2 regions of the Mesorhizobium sp. P2_C7 genome follow, and region 2 is predicted to be linked to the other one. Evidence: riboswitches for the same ligand, from Rfam matches in the RefSeq annotation. Region 2 holds a riboswitch; the other holds the start of a gene.

Region 1 (8,542 bases), on a different contig from region 2:
ACGACCAGAACGCGCTGCACAGCATCACCGTTGCGCATATGCGGCTGGTCATTTCCATGGCTTCCAAATTCCGCCACTACGGTCTGCCGCTCGGCGATCTGATCCAGGAAGGGCATGTCGGCCTGCTTGAAGCGGCCGCCCGCTTCGAGCCTGAACGCGAGGTGCGGTTTTCGACTTACGCGACGTGGTGGATCCGCGCCTCGATGCAGGACTACATCCTGCGCAACTGGTCGATCGTGCGCGGCGGCACCAGCTCGGCGCAGAAGGCACTTTTCTTCAACCTGCGCCGCTTGCGCGCGCGGCTGGCCAACGGCACCGAACCGCTGTCCAACGCAACGCTCTATCGCGAGGTATCGCAGGCGCTCGGCGTCTCCGAGGCCGACGTGGCGATGATGGATTCGCGACTGTCGGCGCCCGACTCCTCGCTCAACATGCCGGTTGCCGATGACGGGGGTTCGAACGAGCGCATGGATTTCCTCGTCTCGGACGATCCTCTGCCCGACGAGGTCGTCGGCGACACGATCGATGTCGAGCGCCGCTCCGTGTGGTTAAAAGCGGCGCTCGCCGCCCTCAACGCCCGCGAGCTCCGGATCATCGAGGAACGCCGGTTGAGCGACGAAGGTGCAACGCTGGAAGCGCTTGGCGAGACGCTTGGCATCTCCAAGGAACGCGTCCGCCAGATCGAGGCGCGCGCCATGGAAAAGCTCAAGGTGGCGCTGGTGAAGCAGAATCCGGAATTTCTGGCGACTGCCGCCTGACCCGCGGCAGGCGTCTTACTTGTCGGTGACGATCTTGACCTTGTCGCCGGCCGAGACTGCGGCACCTGGCGACAGCGCATTCAGCACGCGGAACAGGTCGAGCTTGCGATCGACACCAACCATCTGGGCGGAAAGCGAACCCATCGTCTGGCCGGGCTGAACGGTGACGACGCGGATATGCAGCGGCTTCAGCGCCGCCTTTTCCGCGGCACTGAGGATACGGAACGATCCGCTCACCGAACGCGCCACCGCATCCAGCGACGTGCTGGCCGACGGCGCCGCGGTCAGCAGCCGGTAGACTTGGCCGCCGGCGCGGATCACGGCGATATCGAACTGCCAGCCTTCGGCACCGGCATGCGCGGTCGCCGCCTCGTTGCCGTTGATCGTTTCCTGCTTGACGGTGCTGTCGTCCAGCCCAGCCACCCAGCCGCTGCGGATATAGTCGGTGAGCGCCCGGTTCTTGTCGATCGAAACACCGTCGAAGCGGATCGCCATGTCACCAGGCCCTGTTGCCGTCACCGCCGCCGCCGAATTGTCGATGATGAAGCCTTGAGGCACCGAGAAAGACACGCCGAGGCCCGGATGCAGGAAGGTTTCGCCGCGCACATAGCCTTCCTCGGGCGTGTCGCCATAGAGCAGGCCGTCTATGCCGGCGAGGAACGAATCGCGGTCGCGCGTGCCGAAGCCGGGCGCGCCGAACTGGCGGGCATGGCGCTGCGCCAGATCGATGCGCTGCGGCGTGTTGGGGTGGGTGGCCAGGAAGTCGAGGCTGGCGTCGGTGGCGCCGCTGATCGAGCGGAAATCGGTATAGGCCGACATCGACTGCAGGAAGCGGCCGGCGGCGAAAGGATCGTAGCCGGCTTCGCCGATCGACTTGATGCCGATGGCGTCGGCCTCCAGTTCCTGGTTGCGCGAGAATTGCGCCAGTCTGAGCTTGCCGCGGATCAAGGCCGCCTTGGCGGTCGGGCTGTCGCCGAGCACATCCGAAACCACCTTGGTCGCCAGGCCTTCCTCGGCTTCCAGCTGCTGGCGCTGCAAGCCATGGTTGGCGGTGACGTGGCCCATCTCATGCGCGATGACCGCGGCGAGCTCGGCCGAATCATTGGCCAGCGCCAGCAGACCGCGCGTGATGTAGAGATAACCGCCCGGCAACGCGAAGGCATTGACGTTGGGCGAATTCAAAATGGTGATGCGATAGGTCTGCGTCGGATTGGCCGACACGACGGTCAGATTGCCGACCACCTTGGCGACCATGCGCTCGAGCTTGGGATCGGAATACTCGCCGCCATAGGTGGCCAGGATGCGCGGATGCTGCGCCTTGGCCAGTTCGGCGAGCTTGCTGTTGGCAGCGACATTGTCGACAGTGATCGGCCTGTCGGAAGGCTGGAAGCCGGATTCCTGAACCTCGGGAGGCGTGAACATCTGACAGCTCGCCAGCGCCACGGCAAAGCCGGCCAGCGTGAGAAAGCGCGCCAGCGGATTCATTCGTAGTTTGTCAACGCCGATCGCCAGAACGGCTTCCTTTCGGGTCCCGGCGCATGACCACGAAAATCGGGGGCGATCTTCGGAAAATGTCATGCGCTATCTCAAACTGCTGCAGCATCCGTCGCGCGTCCCCTCGGGGGCGAGCGGCGGATGCTGCAGGCAAATCACGGCCTGTGCCGGACCAGTAGGGCGGACCTAGCCACACTCCTCCAGCCATGGCAAGCAAGCGCCGCATCGCCTGGAGCCGGTTTGACCGTAAATTATGTCCGCTTCCGGGCAACATCTCGTGATACGGCATCCCCGGCACCCGTGCCGATATAGCGCCGGAACACTTCCGGGCCAGCCCCGGTGAAGAATTCGTCCGCCTTGCCGGTTGCCGCGACAACGCCATTGTCCAGAAACACCACGTGCTCGCCGATTCGGCGGGCATCCTCCGGCTGGTGGGTGACGAACAGCACCGTCATGCCTCGTTGGGCATGCACCGCGGCGACCAGATCCAGCATGTCGTCGCGCAGCGCCGGTCCGAGCGAGGCGAAGGGTTCGTCGAGCAGGAGCACTGGCCGGTCGCGCACCAGGACCCGGGCCAGGGCGACGCGCTGGCGCTCACCGCCGGAGAGTTCGCGCGGCAGGCGCTTTTCCTTGCCGGCAAGGCCGGTGCGTTCGAGCGCCTCGGCGATCGCGGCGCGGTCCGTGTCGGTCAGCAGCAAGGATGGCGAGCGGCCAAGCCCGACATTTTGCTCCACTGAGAGATGGGCAAAGAGATTGTTTTCCTGGAACACCATCGACACGGGCCGCGCGGACGGTGGCTCAGCGCTGACATCGGCCCCGCCGATCAGCACGCGGCCCGACCGCGGCGTCTCGAACCCCGCCACCAGGTTGAGCAGCGTCGACTTGCCAGAACCGCTAGGCCCCATGATGGCGGTGATTTTCGCCGCGGCGAAATCGACATCGAAAACGAGCGGCGCCTCGCCATAGCTGAACGACACCTGGTCCAGCCGCACCGGGGCGCCCTTTGCAGTCCTGATGGCCACCCCGTCAGGCATCCCGGTCCTTCTCCGTTCCCAGCCAGTGCGCCGCCATGATCAACGCGAGGCAGACGAGGCCGAGCAGCAGCGCGAGGCCGGCAGCGTCCTGCGTGCGGTAGCTGCCCATGCGCGCCAACAGAAGGTAAGGCAAGGTTTGCACGGAATCACTGCCGAACAGCGCGATGACGCCGAGATCGCCGAGCGACAGCGCCATGGCGAAAGCAAAGGCGGTGGCGAGCGGCCGCCGCAGCGACGGCCAGTCGACCAGCATCAACCGGTTCCAGCCGGTGATTCCGAGCTGCGCACAGATCCGTTCGTGACGCTCGCTCGCCGCATCATAGGCGGGACGGACAGCGCGCAGCGCGAACGGCATTGCCATCACCGCGTTGACGGTGACGACCATGACCGGGGCGATGGCAAAGACATCGCCGACATGGCGCAGCAACAGGAACCAGCCGGCGCCGACGACGATCGGCGGCACGACGAGGACAAAACCGGCGCCGGTATCGGCGGCATGTTCGAGCATCGTCTTTGTGCCGGAGCGGCGGTTCAGCGCCAGCGCCCGGCGCGCCATGGTCAGCGCCAGCGACAGCGTCACGGAAAGCAGTGCCGACAGGAAGGCGAGCACCGCGCTGGTCAGCGTCGCCTGCCGCACGACGGCCTCGCCGGCCAGCCGGCCGAGATCGGCGCCAAGCCCGGCCATCACCGTGGCCGCCATCGGTCCGACGACAAACAGCAACGCCAGCACGATGAGCACGACGTTCAGCAAGGTCTCGGTCCCATTGACGGAGAGGTAGCGGCGCGGCGCCACCGGCAGGTTGGTGTCGCCGACCACATTGGCGCCAAGCCGCGTCAGCGCCAGCACGACGACAAACGTCAAGGCGATCTGCAGCAAGGTCAGCGTGACGGCCCGCGCGGGATCGAAATCGAAGCGCAGCGCCTGGTAGATGCCGACCTCGAGCGTCGTCGCGGCCGGCCCGCCGCCGAGCGTCAGCACGATCGTGAAGGATGTGATGCAGAGCATGAACACAAGCCCGGCGACACCCGGCAACGCCGCGCGCAGCGTTGGCCATTCGATCAGCCGGAACGCCGGCCGCGCGCCCATGCCGAGCTGGCTGGCCAACCGCCACTGATCGGCGGGAATGGTCTGCAATGCCTCGAGGAACAGCCGCACGCTGAGCGGCAGGTTGAAGAAGACATGCGCGACGAGGATGCCCGACAGGCCATAGATGCCCGGCCAACTCCCACCGCCGATTACCGCGAACACGCCGGCGAAATAGCTGGCACGGCCATAGAGAGCGAGAATGCCGAGTGCCGCGACGATGGCCGGCAGCGCCAATGGTACGGCGAACAGCTGCAGGATGAAGGCGCGGCCAGGGAAGCGCGGATGCCGCGACAGCGCGCGCGCCACCAACAGCGCCGGCCCGACCGAAAGCAGCGTCGAGAGCGCCGCTTGCCAGAGCGTGAAGCGAACGACGCGCAGCAGATAAGGATCGAAGGCTGCCCAGGCGCCGGAGAAGTCGTGAGCGCCTTCGAAAAGCAACCCGGCAAACGCGCCGCCGATCAGCAGCGCGATGGCGGCGAGCGCGATGATGCCGGCTGTGATGCGGGGGTCAGCTGGATGGCGCTTGGGCATGTCGCGCTACCCAACACTGTTATGGGTGTCAATTGATTGAAATGCTTGGCTAAGGTCTAGTTCCCGCCCACCCCCCTCTGTCCTACCGGACATCTCCCCCGCGAGGGGGGAGATTGCTCGTTTCGCCACCCAGGCCAATTTCCAAAATGGCAGGAATGAGCGAGGCGACAGAGCTGCCGATCTCCCTCCTTGCGGGGGAGATGGCCGGCAGGCCAGAGGGGGGTGACTTGGCACAAACATATGGCGAAGCTTGAATCCTACTTGCTCATCGCCGCCAGCCATTCATCGACCCAGGCCTTGCGGTTGGCGGCGACCTCCTCGGGGCTGAACAGCAAGGTCTTGGTCGGCTTGACCAATTTGTCGAAGGCCGGGTTGAGCGGCTTGTCGGTCTTGCCGGCCGGGAACATCCAGTTGGTCTCGGGGATGGCATCCTGGAATTTCGGCCCGGTCATGAAGGCCAGGAACTTTTCCGCAAGCGGGTTTTTCGCCCCAGTCGTGGTGATGCCGGCAACCTCGATCTGCAGATATTCGCCCTCTTCGAACGACGCTGCCTGGTAGCGCTCGGTGTTCTCGGCGACCATGTGATAGGCCGGCGAGGTGGTGTAGGACAGCACCATCGGCGCCTCGCCCTTGGTGAACAGGCCATAGGCCTCGCTCCAGCCCGGCGTCACGGTCAGCACTTTCGACTTGAGCTTGGCCCAGGCTTCCGGCGCCTTGTCGCCATAGACCGACTTGACCCACAACAGCAGGCCGAGACCCGGGGTCGAGGTGCGCGGATCCTGGATGACGATCTTGTCGTCGGCGCTGCCTTCGACCAGGTCCTTCAGGCTCTTCGGCGGGCTCTTCAGCTTTTCAGTGTCATAGACGACGGCGAAATAGCCATAGTCGAAAGGCACGAAAGTATCGTCGCTCCAGCCGCCCGGCACATTGACGTCGGACACCGCGCCATGCGGTGCAAACAGGCCCGTGGCCTTAGCATCGGCGGTGAGATTGGTGTCGAGGCCGAGCACGATGTCGGCCTTGGTCGATACCCCTTCCAGCCTGACGCGGTTGAGCAGTGCGACGCCATCGGCGACGGAGACGAACTCGACATCGCAGCCGCATTCGGCCTCGAATTCCTTCTTCACCACGGGACCTGGACCCCAGTCGGCGGTGAAACTCTCATAGGTGTAGACGGTGAGCTTGTCCTTGGCCAAGGCAGGTCCGGACAGGGCCACAACCATAGCTGAGGCAAGGGAGTAGAAAAGCGTGCGCATCGGCGCCTCCTTCGTTCGAATTGAAAGGAATTGAGGCGCCGGACTGTCCGAAACGTCTAATCCCTCCGCCGGTACAAACCGGATCAGGTTCAGCGGGTTGGCGAGATTGCCTCTCAGCCGGTCCGCGAAGATCGCGTCCGGCACCCCGTTAGAGCGTTTCGAGACATAGGCCGGGCCGATCCCTCACGCAAGTGGCAGTTTGCCGGCCTTCCGTTTCCCGTGCCGGGCTGGTAAGGGCCACACGATATGAGCACTTTCACCATCCTGCTTGGCGGCGATCTCGTCCGCACGCCGCGGCTCGACCACCAGGTCGAAGGCTCCCGCGTTATCGCCGCCGACGCCGGCATCGGCCATGCGCGTCTGCTGGGCCTTGTCCCGGAACTGTGGGTGGGTGATTTCGATTCCGTGCCGGCCAACCTGCCGGATGACCTCGCCGCCGTGCCCCGCCGGACCTTTCCGACGGAGAAGGACCAGACCGATGGCGAACTGGCGGTCGCCGCCGCATTGGAGCGCGGCGCGACCAGCCTGGTGCTCGCCGGCGCATTCGGCGGCAAGCGCGCCGACCACGCCTTCCTGCATCTGGCACTTGCCCTGCGGCTGGCCGAAGCCGGAACAGCGATACTTTTGACCAGTGGCGCGCAAGAAGGCGTCCCGCTGCTGCACGCCAAAGCTGGCTTCGACTATGCCGACGGCACGTTGTTTTCTGTGCTCGGCTTTTCCGATCTTTCCGGCCTGACCGTTGCCGGCGCCAAATGGCCGCTCGACCGCGTCAAGGTGGCGTTCGGGTCGTCATTGACCATCTCCAACGAGGTCAAGGGCCGCCTCGAAATCACACTCGGCCAGGGCCGCGCGCTGTTGCTCGCCCACCCTTATCCACTACCTGAAAGCTGACATGGCCCCGCCCCTTCTCAATCTCGACGGGATAAAACTGACCTTCGGTGGCACGCCGCTGCTCGATGGCGCCGCCTTGACCGCTTCTGCCGGCGACAAGATCGCGCTGGTCGGACGCAACGGCTCTGGCAAGTCGACGCTGCTGAAGATCGCCGCCGGCCTGATCGAGCCACAGGACGGCGAGGTATTCCGCCAGCCTTCGGCGACAATCCGCTATTTGCCGCAGATGCCCGACATGGAGGGTTTTGCGACGGTGCGCGCCTATGTCGAAGCAGGACTCGGGCCTGCCGACGATCCATATCGCGCCAGCTATCTGATGGAGCATCTCGGCCTGTCGGGCGAGGAGCGGCCAAACGATCTTTCCGGCGGTGAGGCAAGGCGCGCGGCACTCGCCCGCGTCATGGCGCCGGAGCCCGATATTCTCCTGCTTGATGAGCCGACCAATCATCTCGATCTCTCGGTGATCGAATGGCTGGAAGAGGAGCTCGTCCGCACCTCCTCGGCGCTCGTCGTCATCTCCCACGACCGCCGCTTCCTCGAGCGCGTATCGCGCGCCACCGTCTGGCTCGACCGCGGCCAGACCCGCAGGCTGGACAAGGGGTTTGGCCATTTCGAGGAATGGCGCGACCTCGTGCTGGAAGAGGAAGAGCGCGAACAGCACAAGCTCGGCCGCCAGATCGTGCGCGAGGAGCACTGGCTGCGCTACGGCGTGACGGCGCGGCGCAAGCGCAACATGCGCCGCCTTGGCGAATTGCAGACCATGCGCCAGCGCTTTCGTGGCCATCGCGGCGCCGAAGGCTCGGCAACCATGGTGGCGAGCGACGCCGCCGAATCCGGCAAGCTGGTGATCGAGGCGAAAAACATCGAGAAGAGCTTCGGCGACCTCACCGTGGTCAAGGGATTCTCGACCCGCATCCAGCGCGGCGATCGCGTCGGCCTCGTCGGGCCGAACGGCGCCGGCAAGACGACGCTGCTGAAGATGCTGACCGGTGAGTTGAAGCCCGACGCCGGGTCGGTACGGCTCGGCACCAATCTGGAGATCGCCACGCTCGACCAGAAGCGCGAAGCGGTCGATCCACAGGAGACGCTGGCGCAATATCTCACCGACGGACGCGGCGAGAACCTCGTCATCAATGGCGAGCAGCGCCATGTCGTCTCCTACATGAAGGATTTCCTGTTCAAGGCCGAGCAGGCACGCACGCCGGTGCGCGAGCTTTCCGGTGGCGAACGGGCGCGGCTCTTGCTGGCGCGCGTGCTGGCGCGGCCGGCAAACCTTCTGGTGCTCGATGAGCCGACCAACGATCTCGACATGGAGACGCTGGAATTGCTGCAGGAACTGGTTGCCGGCTTTGCCGGCACCGTCATCCTGGTCAGCCACGACCGCGATTTCCTCGACCGCACCGTAACCAGCATCATTGCGCCGGACGGCGGCGGGCGCTGGATCGAATATGCCGGCGGCTATTCCGACATGCTCGCACAGCGCGGCGGCAC
Region 2 (8,542 bases):
GCACACAGGCCAGGCGGCCAATGCGTTGCGCTTTAAGCAGGGCGACGCAGTCCTGCCGCGTCATTTCCTTGACGTTCATCCCGATCCTCGTTTCTGTTCAGCCAGCGCGATCGATGCGGCGGATGACCTTGATGGCCTCTGCTTCCGCCACCCCAATAAGCGCATCAATTCCCTGGATGGTCTCGATATGGCCGCGAGCCGCCACTATCCGTCGCAGGACGTGAAGATCATCGCGAATTTTGCAGAGTGTTGTCCGAAGTGTTGCGGGCATTTGGTGGCCTTCCGCAACTCAACTTTCTCGACGGCAAGCTGGTTCCGCCGACCGCCAAGCAAAAGCCCGCCACGGGCGAACCGGAGCGGGCCTTGGAGGAGGACAAGGGGTGGGACCCTTTCCTCTTGTTTCCACGGGGGGTGTGGACCGCGATCACCTTACAAAGTTTTCCAAACAAGCCGGATCACAAGCCGGCTTGCGAAGTTCACATTCCGGTGCGCGCCGGAATCGACGCGGTCACGGGATTGCGATCGGTTCGGCGAGCAAGCGGCTATATCCGTCCGAGCACGACAAGCACGATGATGATGAGCAGCACGAGCCCGAGACCGCCGCCGCCATAATAGCCGGTGCCATAAAAAGGACCGCCGCCGAGGCCACTGAATCCTCCAAGCAACGCTATGACAAGAAGAATGATAAGTATGGTTCCAAGGCTCATGGTTTCCCGCTCCTGTAGACGCTGACGCGCCGGTTTAAACATCGTCGAACGCAATGTTTCGATGACGTGAACGTTCGAGCAGCCTTACCGTTCCGCGAGATTGTAATGCAGCGCATGCATGAAGAAGATTCGCCGGCAAAATGAAAAAGGGCCCGCCACCTTGCGGCAGCAGGCCCTTGGCCTTTTCCAGCGTTAACGACGCGAGGTCAGCAGGCGCAACTCGCGGTGTAGCTGCCTCCGTCCACACTTGTTGTCAGACGATCCCGTGGTACAGCCTGTAGCGGACGCGCTTCATATAGTCCCGATATTCCGGCGTGGCGGCAAGCAGCGCCTCTTCGCGCAGGATGCGATGCACCTGGAAGAACGTGATGACGGCGTAGACGGCGAGATTGTAGAAGGAAAAGGCCGACAGCAGGAACAGGACATGGCCGACCAGATAGCCGGCATAGATCGGGTGTCGCACCAGGCGGTAGGCACCCCCGGTCATCACGCCGCGATTGCCCGGCAGAATGGCGAACGAACGCCCCAGCGATGCCTTGCCCCAGATCACGAAACTCAACGCCAGGGCTTGCAGCGGCGCGGCGACATAGACCGGGATGATGGCAACGCCCGGCTCGAAGGTGATGAAGCCGACACCGAAGCTGGCAATCACGGAGACGATCACCGTGAGCGGGTTCCAGTCGCGAACCTGCGGCCGCCGCGACAGAAGCAGCCAGGTAAAGGTTAGGATCTCTGAAGTCGCCACCAGCGCTATATTGATACGGGTGGGGTCGAGCATGAGGTGATATATGCCGCGGTAGACAAACAACCCCGCGAAAGCCAGCGCGCAGAGCCGAAAGAAGCCTTCCCGCAAGTCGACGAGGATTTCCCGCTTTCGGGCTGCGGACAAAATCCCTTCGTCGTTGACGCGCGAAAGGGTTTCACTTTTTGACATGAGCAAGGCCAAGCACCCGGTTATCCCTCGGGCCGACCTTTGCACGCAACCATTGCCGTACGGTTAATCAAGAAGATCAGATCGGCAGTAAAGCGCTTATGTGTCTCCGGACGCCCGCGAACGCCTTCAACGATCGTGCGAAACACGAGCAGGATGTCTCCGCCTCAGGCAAAGATACGCGTCTCTGCTGTCTTCGGCTCCAGACAGCAAAGCCGCCGAGGCGCTGCGTGCACAATTGGCCGTGCTCAACCATGTCATGTCGCGGGAAACCGGAGCCACCTGTCGCGTGGCGAAACTCTACGCAGCCGCTTTGTCGCTGCAGGGTGAACCCGGGCGGCATAACCACTCTGCTCTATGAGATCGCGAGGAATTAGCTGGAATCTGCCAATGCGTGCGCGTTTGACGGGAAGCTGCCACGCCACGCGAGTCCTTCGAAGTTTCGAGAATCAGATAGGCTCCCTACCCCAGAGTTGAGTTGCTGAAGTACTCCGCGAATTCAGGGCGTTGCGTCAGAACTTTGCCATCGGCATCGCGCAGAATGCCCGCAGCGAAGAGGTAGTCGCCAATCGCGTGCATCTTGGTCGGATCCATCGTGCCGATTACGCCATTGTCCCCGCGCAAATAGTGGCCATCGATCAGTGCCTTCAGCGAGGCTTCGATCAGCGCCGGATTTGTCAATGTGTCCTTATTGGCGGCGATCAGAAGTGCGGCAGCCGCATCGGGATGGTCGACGGCGAATTGGTAGCCGCGCCGCGTCGCTTGGACGAAGGCGGCCGCAGGTTTGGGGTTTGCCTGGAGATAGGCCTCGCTCGAGGAGATCAGGGTCGTGTGCTCATCAGGCACGCCATAGTCGGCGTAGACGAAGCTGCGCTGCTTGACGCCTTTCAACCCGGCTTCGACACCTTCCCAGGTCGAGACCTCCAGCGTGAAATCGACCGAACCGTTGGCCAGCGCTTCATAGGCTGAAGTGCCGAGTGTCACCGTCTCGAAATTGCCCTTACCGCCATCGTGGCGGATGATGGTGCCGATCAAGGCGTTTTCCCAGGCGCTGCCGAAGCCGCCATAGGTCAGGCCGTCAAGGTTCCTCGGGCTTTTGATCTCGCTGCGTGCCGCGTTGAACACCAGCCGGCCGGTTTCGGATTGCACGACGGCATAGACGCCCTTCAGGTCGGCTCCGGCGGTTTTCTGGGTGAACAGGCTGATGGTGCCGTTGATGCCGAAATCGGCGACGCGGTTGGCGACCAGGGTGCCGGCACCGGTATCGCTGTAGGGAAGGATGTCGACCTCGAGCCCGACTTCGGAATAGAACCCTTTGTCGCGGGCGACGAACAGCCCGATGTGGTTGGTGTTGACCGTCCAGTCGAGGGCGACGGTGACCTTTTGCGCAGCCGATTGTGCTTGGGCACGGCCAGCTCCGGCCACCAGCGGAAGACCGGAGACAAGGGTGAGCAACAAGGCCTGCCGGCGCGTCAAGTCAGTCATGGTCGTGTCCTTTGGATGAGTGCGGGTTGGGCTCGGGGTTGAGCAGGATGTCGAGTATCTCGGCCTCGATTGCGCTTGTCTGCAACGCGTCAGCGCCGCCAAGGCTGCGCGGGCGCGGCAGCGGCACCTTGATTTCGCGGACGATGCTGGCCGGACGCGCCGACAGCACATAGATGCGGTCGGACAGGAAGACGGCTTCGCGCACATCGTGGGTGATCAACAGTGCCGTCCAGCGATGGCGCCGCCACATCTGCTCGAGCCAGCGCTGCATGGCGGTGCGGGTCAGTGCATCGAGCGCGCCGAACGGTTCATCGAGCAAAAGCATGTCGCGCTCCTGCACCACGGTGCGCAACAGCGCCGCGCGCTGGCGCATGCCGCCCGAAAGCTGCGCCGGAAAATGGCGTTCGAAGCCGGCAAGCCCGAACTCGGCAAACAGCGGCGCAACGCGCGCCCGCGCCGCCTTGCGCCTGATGCCTTGCACTTCGAGCCCAAGCGTCGTGTTGTCGAGGATGCGTCGCCACGGCATCAGCGCGTCACGCTGCGGCATAAAGGCGAAATGCCTGCCGTGGTCGTCGAGCGGCGTGCCGTCGAAGAACATCTCGCCCTCGCCGTGCTGCGCGCCGGTCAGAAGCTGGAACAGCGTCGACTTGCCAGCGCCCGACGGCCCGAGCATGGAGACGAATTCACCGGCACCGACGCTGAGCGAAATGTCGGCGAGCACGTCGAGCCGGCCAAATGCCTTGCGCACATGCCGCAGTTCGAGCCGGCTCATCGCCACGGCCCCGTCCCGGCGGGGTGCTGGCCGGCGGCCCGTTCCCAGGGCATGGCAAGGCGCTGCAGGAGCACCGTCAGCCCAAACAGAGTGAGCGTGAGCGCGGCGCTGACACCGACGGCGGCCAGCACCAGATCGGGGCGGAAATTGTTCTTGGCGTTGAGCATGTAGATGCCCAGCCCCTTCGCGGCACCGGCATATTCGGCGAAGATGGCGCCGACCACGGCATAGGTGATGGAGATCCTCAGGCCGGCGAAGAAATAGGGCAGCGCCGAGGGCAGTCGCGCCAACAAGAAGACGCGCCAGCGCCCTGCCCCCATGGCGCGCAGCATCTGCCCGATCTCGGCCTCCGTCGCCTCGTAGCCCTGCACCAGCGCCACCAGCATCGGAAAGAAGGTGACCAGCGCCACCAGCATGATCTTGGGCATCAACCCGAAGCCGAACCACAGCACCACCAGCGGCGCGATCGCCACCAGCGGCAAGGTCTGGCTGACAATGAAGACGGGAAACAGCGCACGCCGCAGCGGCCGGAAGAAGTCGACCAGCATCGACAGCGCAAAGGCCGCGCTGAGCGAAAAGGCAAAGCCGATCAGCGTGGCCCGGATGGTCGGAATGGCATTGTCGACCAGCGCTTCGCGATTGAGCATCGCCTGCTCGAACACACGCGAAGGCGCCGGCAGTGTAGTCGACTTGATGCCGGAATAAGTGGCATAGAGCTCCCAAGCCAGCAGCAGCAACCCGACCGAAATCATGGCCGGTGCTGCCTTGACAAGAAGGCTCGCGATCGGGCTCGAAGCGGCTGATGATGAGACCACGGGCATAACCTTTGACGGGGCCGCGAATGCGGCCGCTCAGCTGGCCGACGGGCTGTTCGCCGAGACCGTGACGTCGAGGGTTACGTGGCCGGCGCCTGGCCCGAAGCGGCAGAAGGCTTCGTCCAGCGCCGAAAAGATCGCGCCGGCATCCCCGCGCAATTTGGTGCAGAAATGCTTCGAGCGCTCATAGACGCCGGACTGCTTGAGAAAATCGATGCAGCCGTAGATCTCTTCCATGTGGTCGTCGGTGCCCATCACATAGAGCGAGAACTGCGCTGCCGCCGGCTGGCCGGTCAAAGCCGCGCCACGCACCGCGGCGATTGCCGCATCCTTGCGCGGGCCGAGGGGGCCGACAGGCCCACCAAGCGCATCGGAACGGCAGATCGGATCATCCGGCTCGCCAGGGCAGCCGCGCGAGATGGTGGCTGACAACACGCAATGTTTGCCGCTCCGTGCCGCCGCCACGAACAGGTCTCGCATCGCCGGAAACAGCACTTCTGGCGGCCCGACCAGCAAGGTCGAGATGTCGTCGGTCTCGATCCTGAGCCGATCGCGGTAGGGGTCGAGTCCATCCAGCGCGCCAAGGATGACGCCGACGAAATCGTCGGCCATGGGATATAGGGAAATCTGTGCGCCTGAAAACATCGCCCGCCTCGCTCCGCTGGTATTACCCAGATCAGCTTCTAGGGTCTGTGGGCTTGCCGCCCCCGTCTCAGCCCCGACCGTACGGAGCACCCCTGTGGATGCGCGGGTTAAAGCACCATTCGAGTTGAAGCGAAAGCCGTTTTTTTGGTGTGCTCCTCCAAAAGCATTGCGCCAGGCCTGCGAAACCGGACCGTCGAGCGACAAACTTTCAACCAACAGGCGTTGTCTGGCGCCCGGTATGCGCATGGCGCAGGAAATCGACGAAGGCCCGTACGGTTGGTGCTGTATGACGCTGCTTCTGATAGCAGAGGAACCAACCGGGAAAGGCCGCGCACCAATCATCCAGCAGCGACACCAGCTTGCCGGCATCGATCAACGGGCGCACGAGGTCTTCAGCCCAAAAGGCGATGCCGACGCCCTGCACGGCGGCGGCAATCGCCATGTCGCGGCTGGAGACGACAAGCGGACCATTGACCACGACCGAGAACCATTCGCCGCCTCTGGCGAATTCCCATGCGTAGGGCCCGGCACTGCCCGGCCGGCGCCAATTGATGCAGCGGTGCTGGAGCAGATCGGCCGGTGCCGACGGCGATCCGTAGCGGGCGAGGTAGTCCGGCGAGGCCACGGCGAGTTGGCGCTGCGTGCCGCCAAGCGCCACCGCGACCATGTCGGATTCGAGAAATTCGCCAAGCCTGGCGCTGACATCATAGCCGGCCTCGACGATATCGACGGCGGCATCGTCGATCGTCACATCGAGCACGATGTCCGGCCATGCTTCATGAAAACGGCCAAGCACCGGCTCCAGATAGGTGGCGGCGGCAACGCTGGGCATATGGACGCGCAAGACGCCGGCCGGCGTGTCGCGCAAGGCGGTCGCATCGCCGACCGCCGCCTCCATCTCGGCCATAGCCGGCGCGAAGCGCGCATGCAGGCGCGCGCCGGCTTCGGTCAAGGAGAGGCTGCGGGTCGTGCGGTTGAGCAGGCGCAGGCCAAGCCGCGTTTCGAGCTGACGGATCGTCTGGCTGAGCGTCGACGCTGAAATCCGCAGATCTTCAGCGGCACGGGCGAATCTGCCATGTGCCACGACAGCGGCAAAGGCTTTCAGCTCGGCATAGTCACTACCTCGCATTATGCCAGATTCTCCAATGAGTATGATGGTATCCTATCGCATTTTCGATAGGGCGTCTGCTGCCTAGCTTAAGGACACGCCTCGGACGGCTGCGATCATCGGCATCGAACACACCTGAATCTCCCTCTGAACAGGAGCAACGAAGATGCAGAAACTCAACAGAAAAATCGCCTTGGTGACCGGCGCCTCCTCGGGCATTGGCGCGGCAACCGCGCTGGCGCTGGCGGAGCAAGGTGCTGTCGTCGCCATCGCGGCGCGACGTCGGCAGCGCCTCGACGACCTGGCCGCACGCATCCGCGACAACGGCGGTGAGGCCTTGGCCATCGAGACCGACATCACCGACGAGGCGCAGGCCACAGCCATGGTCCGGCGCGTGCTGGAAAGCCATGGCCGGCTGGACCTGCTGTTCAATGTTGCCGGTGTCGGCGTCGCCGCACCCTTCCAGAACACCACCACCCGCGAATACCGGGAGATGGTCGACCTCAACATTCTGGGTCTGCTCTACACGATCAATGCGGCGCTGCCGTCAATGAAACGGCAGGGATCAGGCCACATCGTCATCGTTTCGTCGGGCACCGGCCGCTACATCCACCCATCTGTGGTCTATTCCGGCACCAAGCATGCGGCCAGCGCCATCGCCGAATCACTGCGCCGCGAAATCGGCAAGGACGGCATCCGCGTCACTGTGATCGAGCCGGGCGCGGTCAGGACTGAGTTCACCGCCAATATGCGCGACGATGTTCGGCTGGCTGTCGAGCAAAGGTTGGGCGACATGGAGCAACTGGAGAGCAAGGACATCGCCGCCGCCATGCTCTACGCGGTCTCGCAGCCGCCAAGGGTCAATGTCAATATCCTGACCCTCTATCCGACACAGCAGGCTTGATAACCCGCCGCAGCCCGTTCCCCGCCGCAATGGATTGCTCCGTGGCGTATGAGCGTGGCGCCAGTCCGACAGTTATAAGATTTTCGCAATTTTCTTATAACTCGCTTGAAATGCGGAGCAAAAGCGCGCAGCTATAAGGGAACCGCAAATTTCTTATAACCTAGAGACATTGGTCGAACGCACGATGAAATCGATCGACATCGCTTATCGCACCTTGTTCGCTGAACTCGTGCAACGAAGCCTGGACGCGTCGTTCCAAACCGACTTCTCGACCGCGGGCAATTTCGTGCGAGTCCCCGTAAAAGGCCGCGACTACTGGTATTTTGAGGAGACTCGGCCGAAGACAACAAGACGATATGTCGGCCCGGCCGACGATCCCGAGATCGCAAAACGCGTCGCCGCCTTCAGGGAAATCAAAAGCGACCTGAAGAGCCGTCGCAAGCTTGTATCGACGCTTGTCCGCGAGGCTGGGTTGATGGAGCCGGAGAAATTTACCGGTGATATCGTTGAAGCCCTTGGCAAGGCCGGGTTTTTCCGCCTGCGAGGCGTACTGGTCGGCACCGTCGCGTTCCAAACCTACGCCGGATATCTGGGCGTAAGGCTGCCGGGGGTGGCGCTGCAAACAGGCGATGCCGACTTTGCTCAATTTCACTCGGTTTCCGTCGAAGTCAACGACAGTCTGCCGCCGATCATGGATGTGCTGCGCGATATCGATCCTTCGTTTCGCGAAATTCCACACCGAACGGATGCCGGTCGCACCACACAGTTCGAAAACGCTTCCCGGTATAAGGTCGAATTCCAGACCCCAAATCGGGGCAGCGACGACTACGCTGACCACGCGAGCGCGATGCCGTCTCTGGGCGGCGCATCGGCGCAGCCTTTGCGATTCCTGGATTTTCTGATCCGCGAACCCGTACGAACCGTCTTGCTGCATCGTTCCGGAGTCCCGGTGCTGGTCCCCTCGCCCGAGCGATATGCTGTCCACAAACTGATTGTTGCCTCCCTGCGCCAAAAGAACGCAAACGGTGCCGCAAAGCGGGAAAAGGACGTTCTTCAGGCAAGCTTGCTTGTCGAGGCGATGAAAACTGCCCGCAGGCAAGACGACCTCGCCGCGGTGTTTGCCGAAGCATGGAACCGTGGCACCAGTTGGCGTGATGCGATCCAGCGGGGTCTTC

Evidence for each region. Region 2 has a riboswitch for thiamine pyrophosphate ahead of AC1D2G_RS08650 (YkoF family thiamine/hydroxymethylpyrimidine-binding protein). Riboswitches for the same ligand answer to the same signal wherever they lie in the genome.
Region 1: linked by a shared signal. The riboswitch ahead of thiB (thiamine ABC transporter substrate binding subunit) and the one ahead of AC1D2G_RS08650 (YkoF family thiamine/hydroxymethylpyrimidine-binding protein) in region 2 are both predicted to bind thiamine pyrophosphate.

Annotation. Positions count from the first base shown of each region.
Region 1 is NZ_JBFUDW010000013.1:1,618-10,159, reverse strand. Features, by position in the region: gene AC1D2G_RS24360 (RNA polymerase factor sigma-32) at 1-758, shown strand, start outside; gene AC1D2G_RS24355 (M48 family metalloprotease) at 774-2,243, opposite strand; gene thiQ (thiamine ABC transporter ATP-binding protein) at 2,504-3,286, opposite strand; gene thiP (thiamine/thiamine pyrophosphate ABC transporter permease) at 3,279-4,904, opposite strand; gene thiB (thiamine ABC transporter substrate binding subunit) at 5,162-6,160, opposite strand; TPP riboswitch at 6,204-6,318, opposite strand; gene AC1D2G_RS24335 (thiamine diphosphokinase) at 6,407-7,051, shown strand; gene AC1D2G_RS24330 (ABC-F family ATP-binding cassette domain-containing protein) at 7,053-8,542, shown strand, end outside.
Region 2 is NZ_JBFUDW010000003.1:177,947-186,488, reverse strand. Features, by position in the region: gene AC1D2G_RS08685 (pyridoxamine 5'-phosphate oxidase family protein) at 1-79, opposite strand, end outside; gene AC1D2G_RS08680 (hypothetical protein) at 98-271, opposite strand; gene AC1D2G_RS08675 (DUF3309 family protein) at 543-707, opposite strand; gene AC1D2G_RS08670 (methyltransferase family protein) at 961-1,596, opposite strand; gene AC1D2G_RS08665 (ABC transporter substrate-binding protein) at 2,101-3,123, opposite strand; gene AC1D2G_RS08660 (ABC transporter ATP-binding protein) at 3,116-3,895, opposite strand; gene AC1D2G_RS08655 (ABC transporter permease) at 3,892-4,647, opposite strand; gene AC1D2G_RS08650 (YkoF family thiamine/hydroxymethylpyrimidine-binding protein) at 4,747-5,355, opposite strand; TPP riboswitch at 5,346-5,459, opposite strand; gene AC1D2G_RS08645 (LysR family transcriptional regulator) at 5,564-6,484, opposite strand; gene AC1D2G_RS08640 (SDR family oxidoreductase) at 6,630-7,367, shown strand; gene AC1D2G_RS08635 (nucleotidyltransferase family protein) at 7,552-8,542, shown strand, end outside.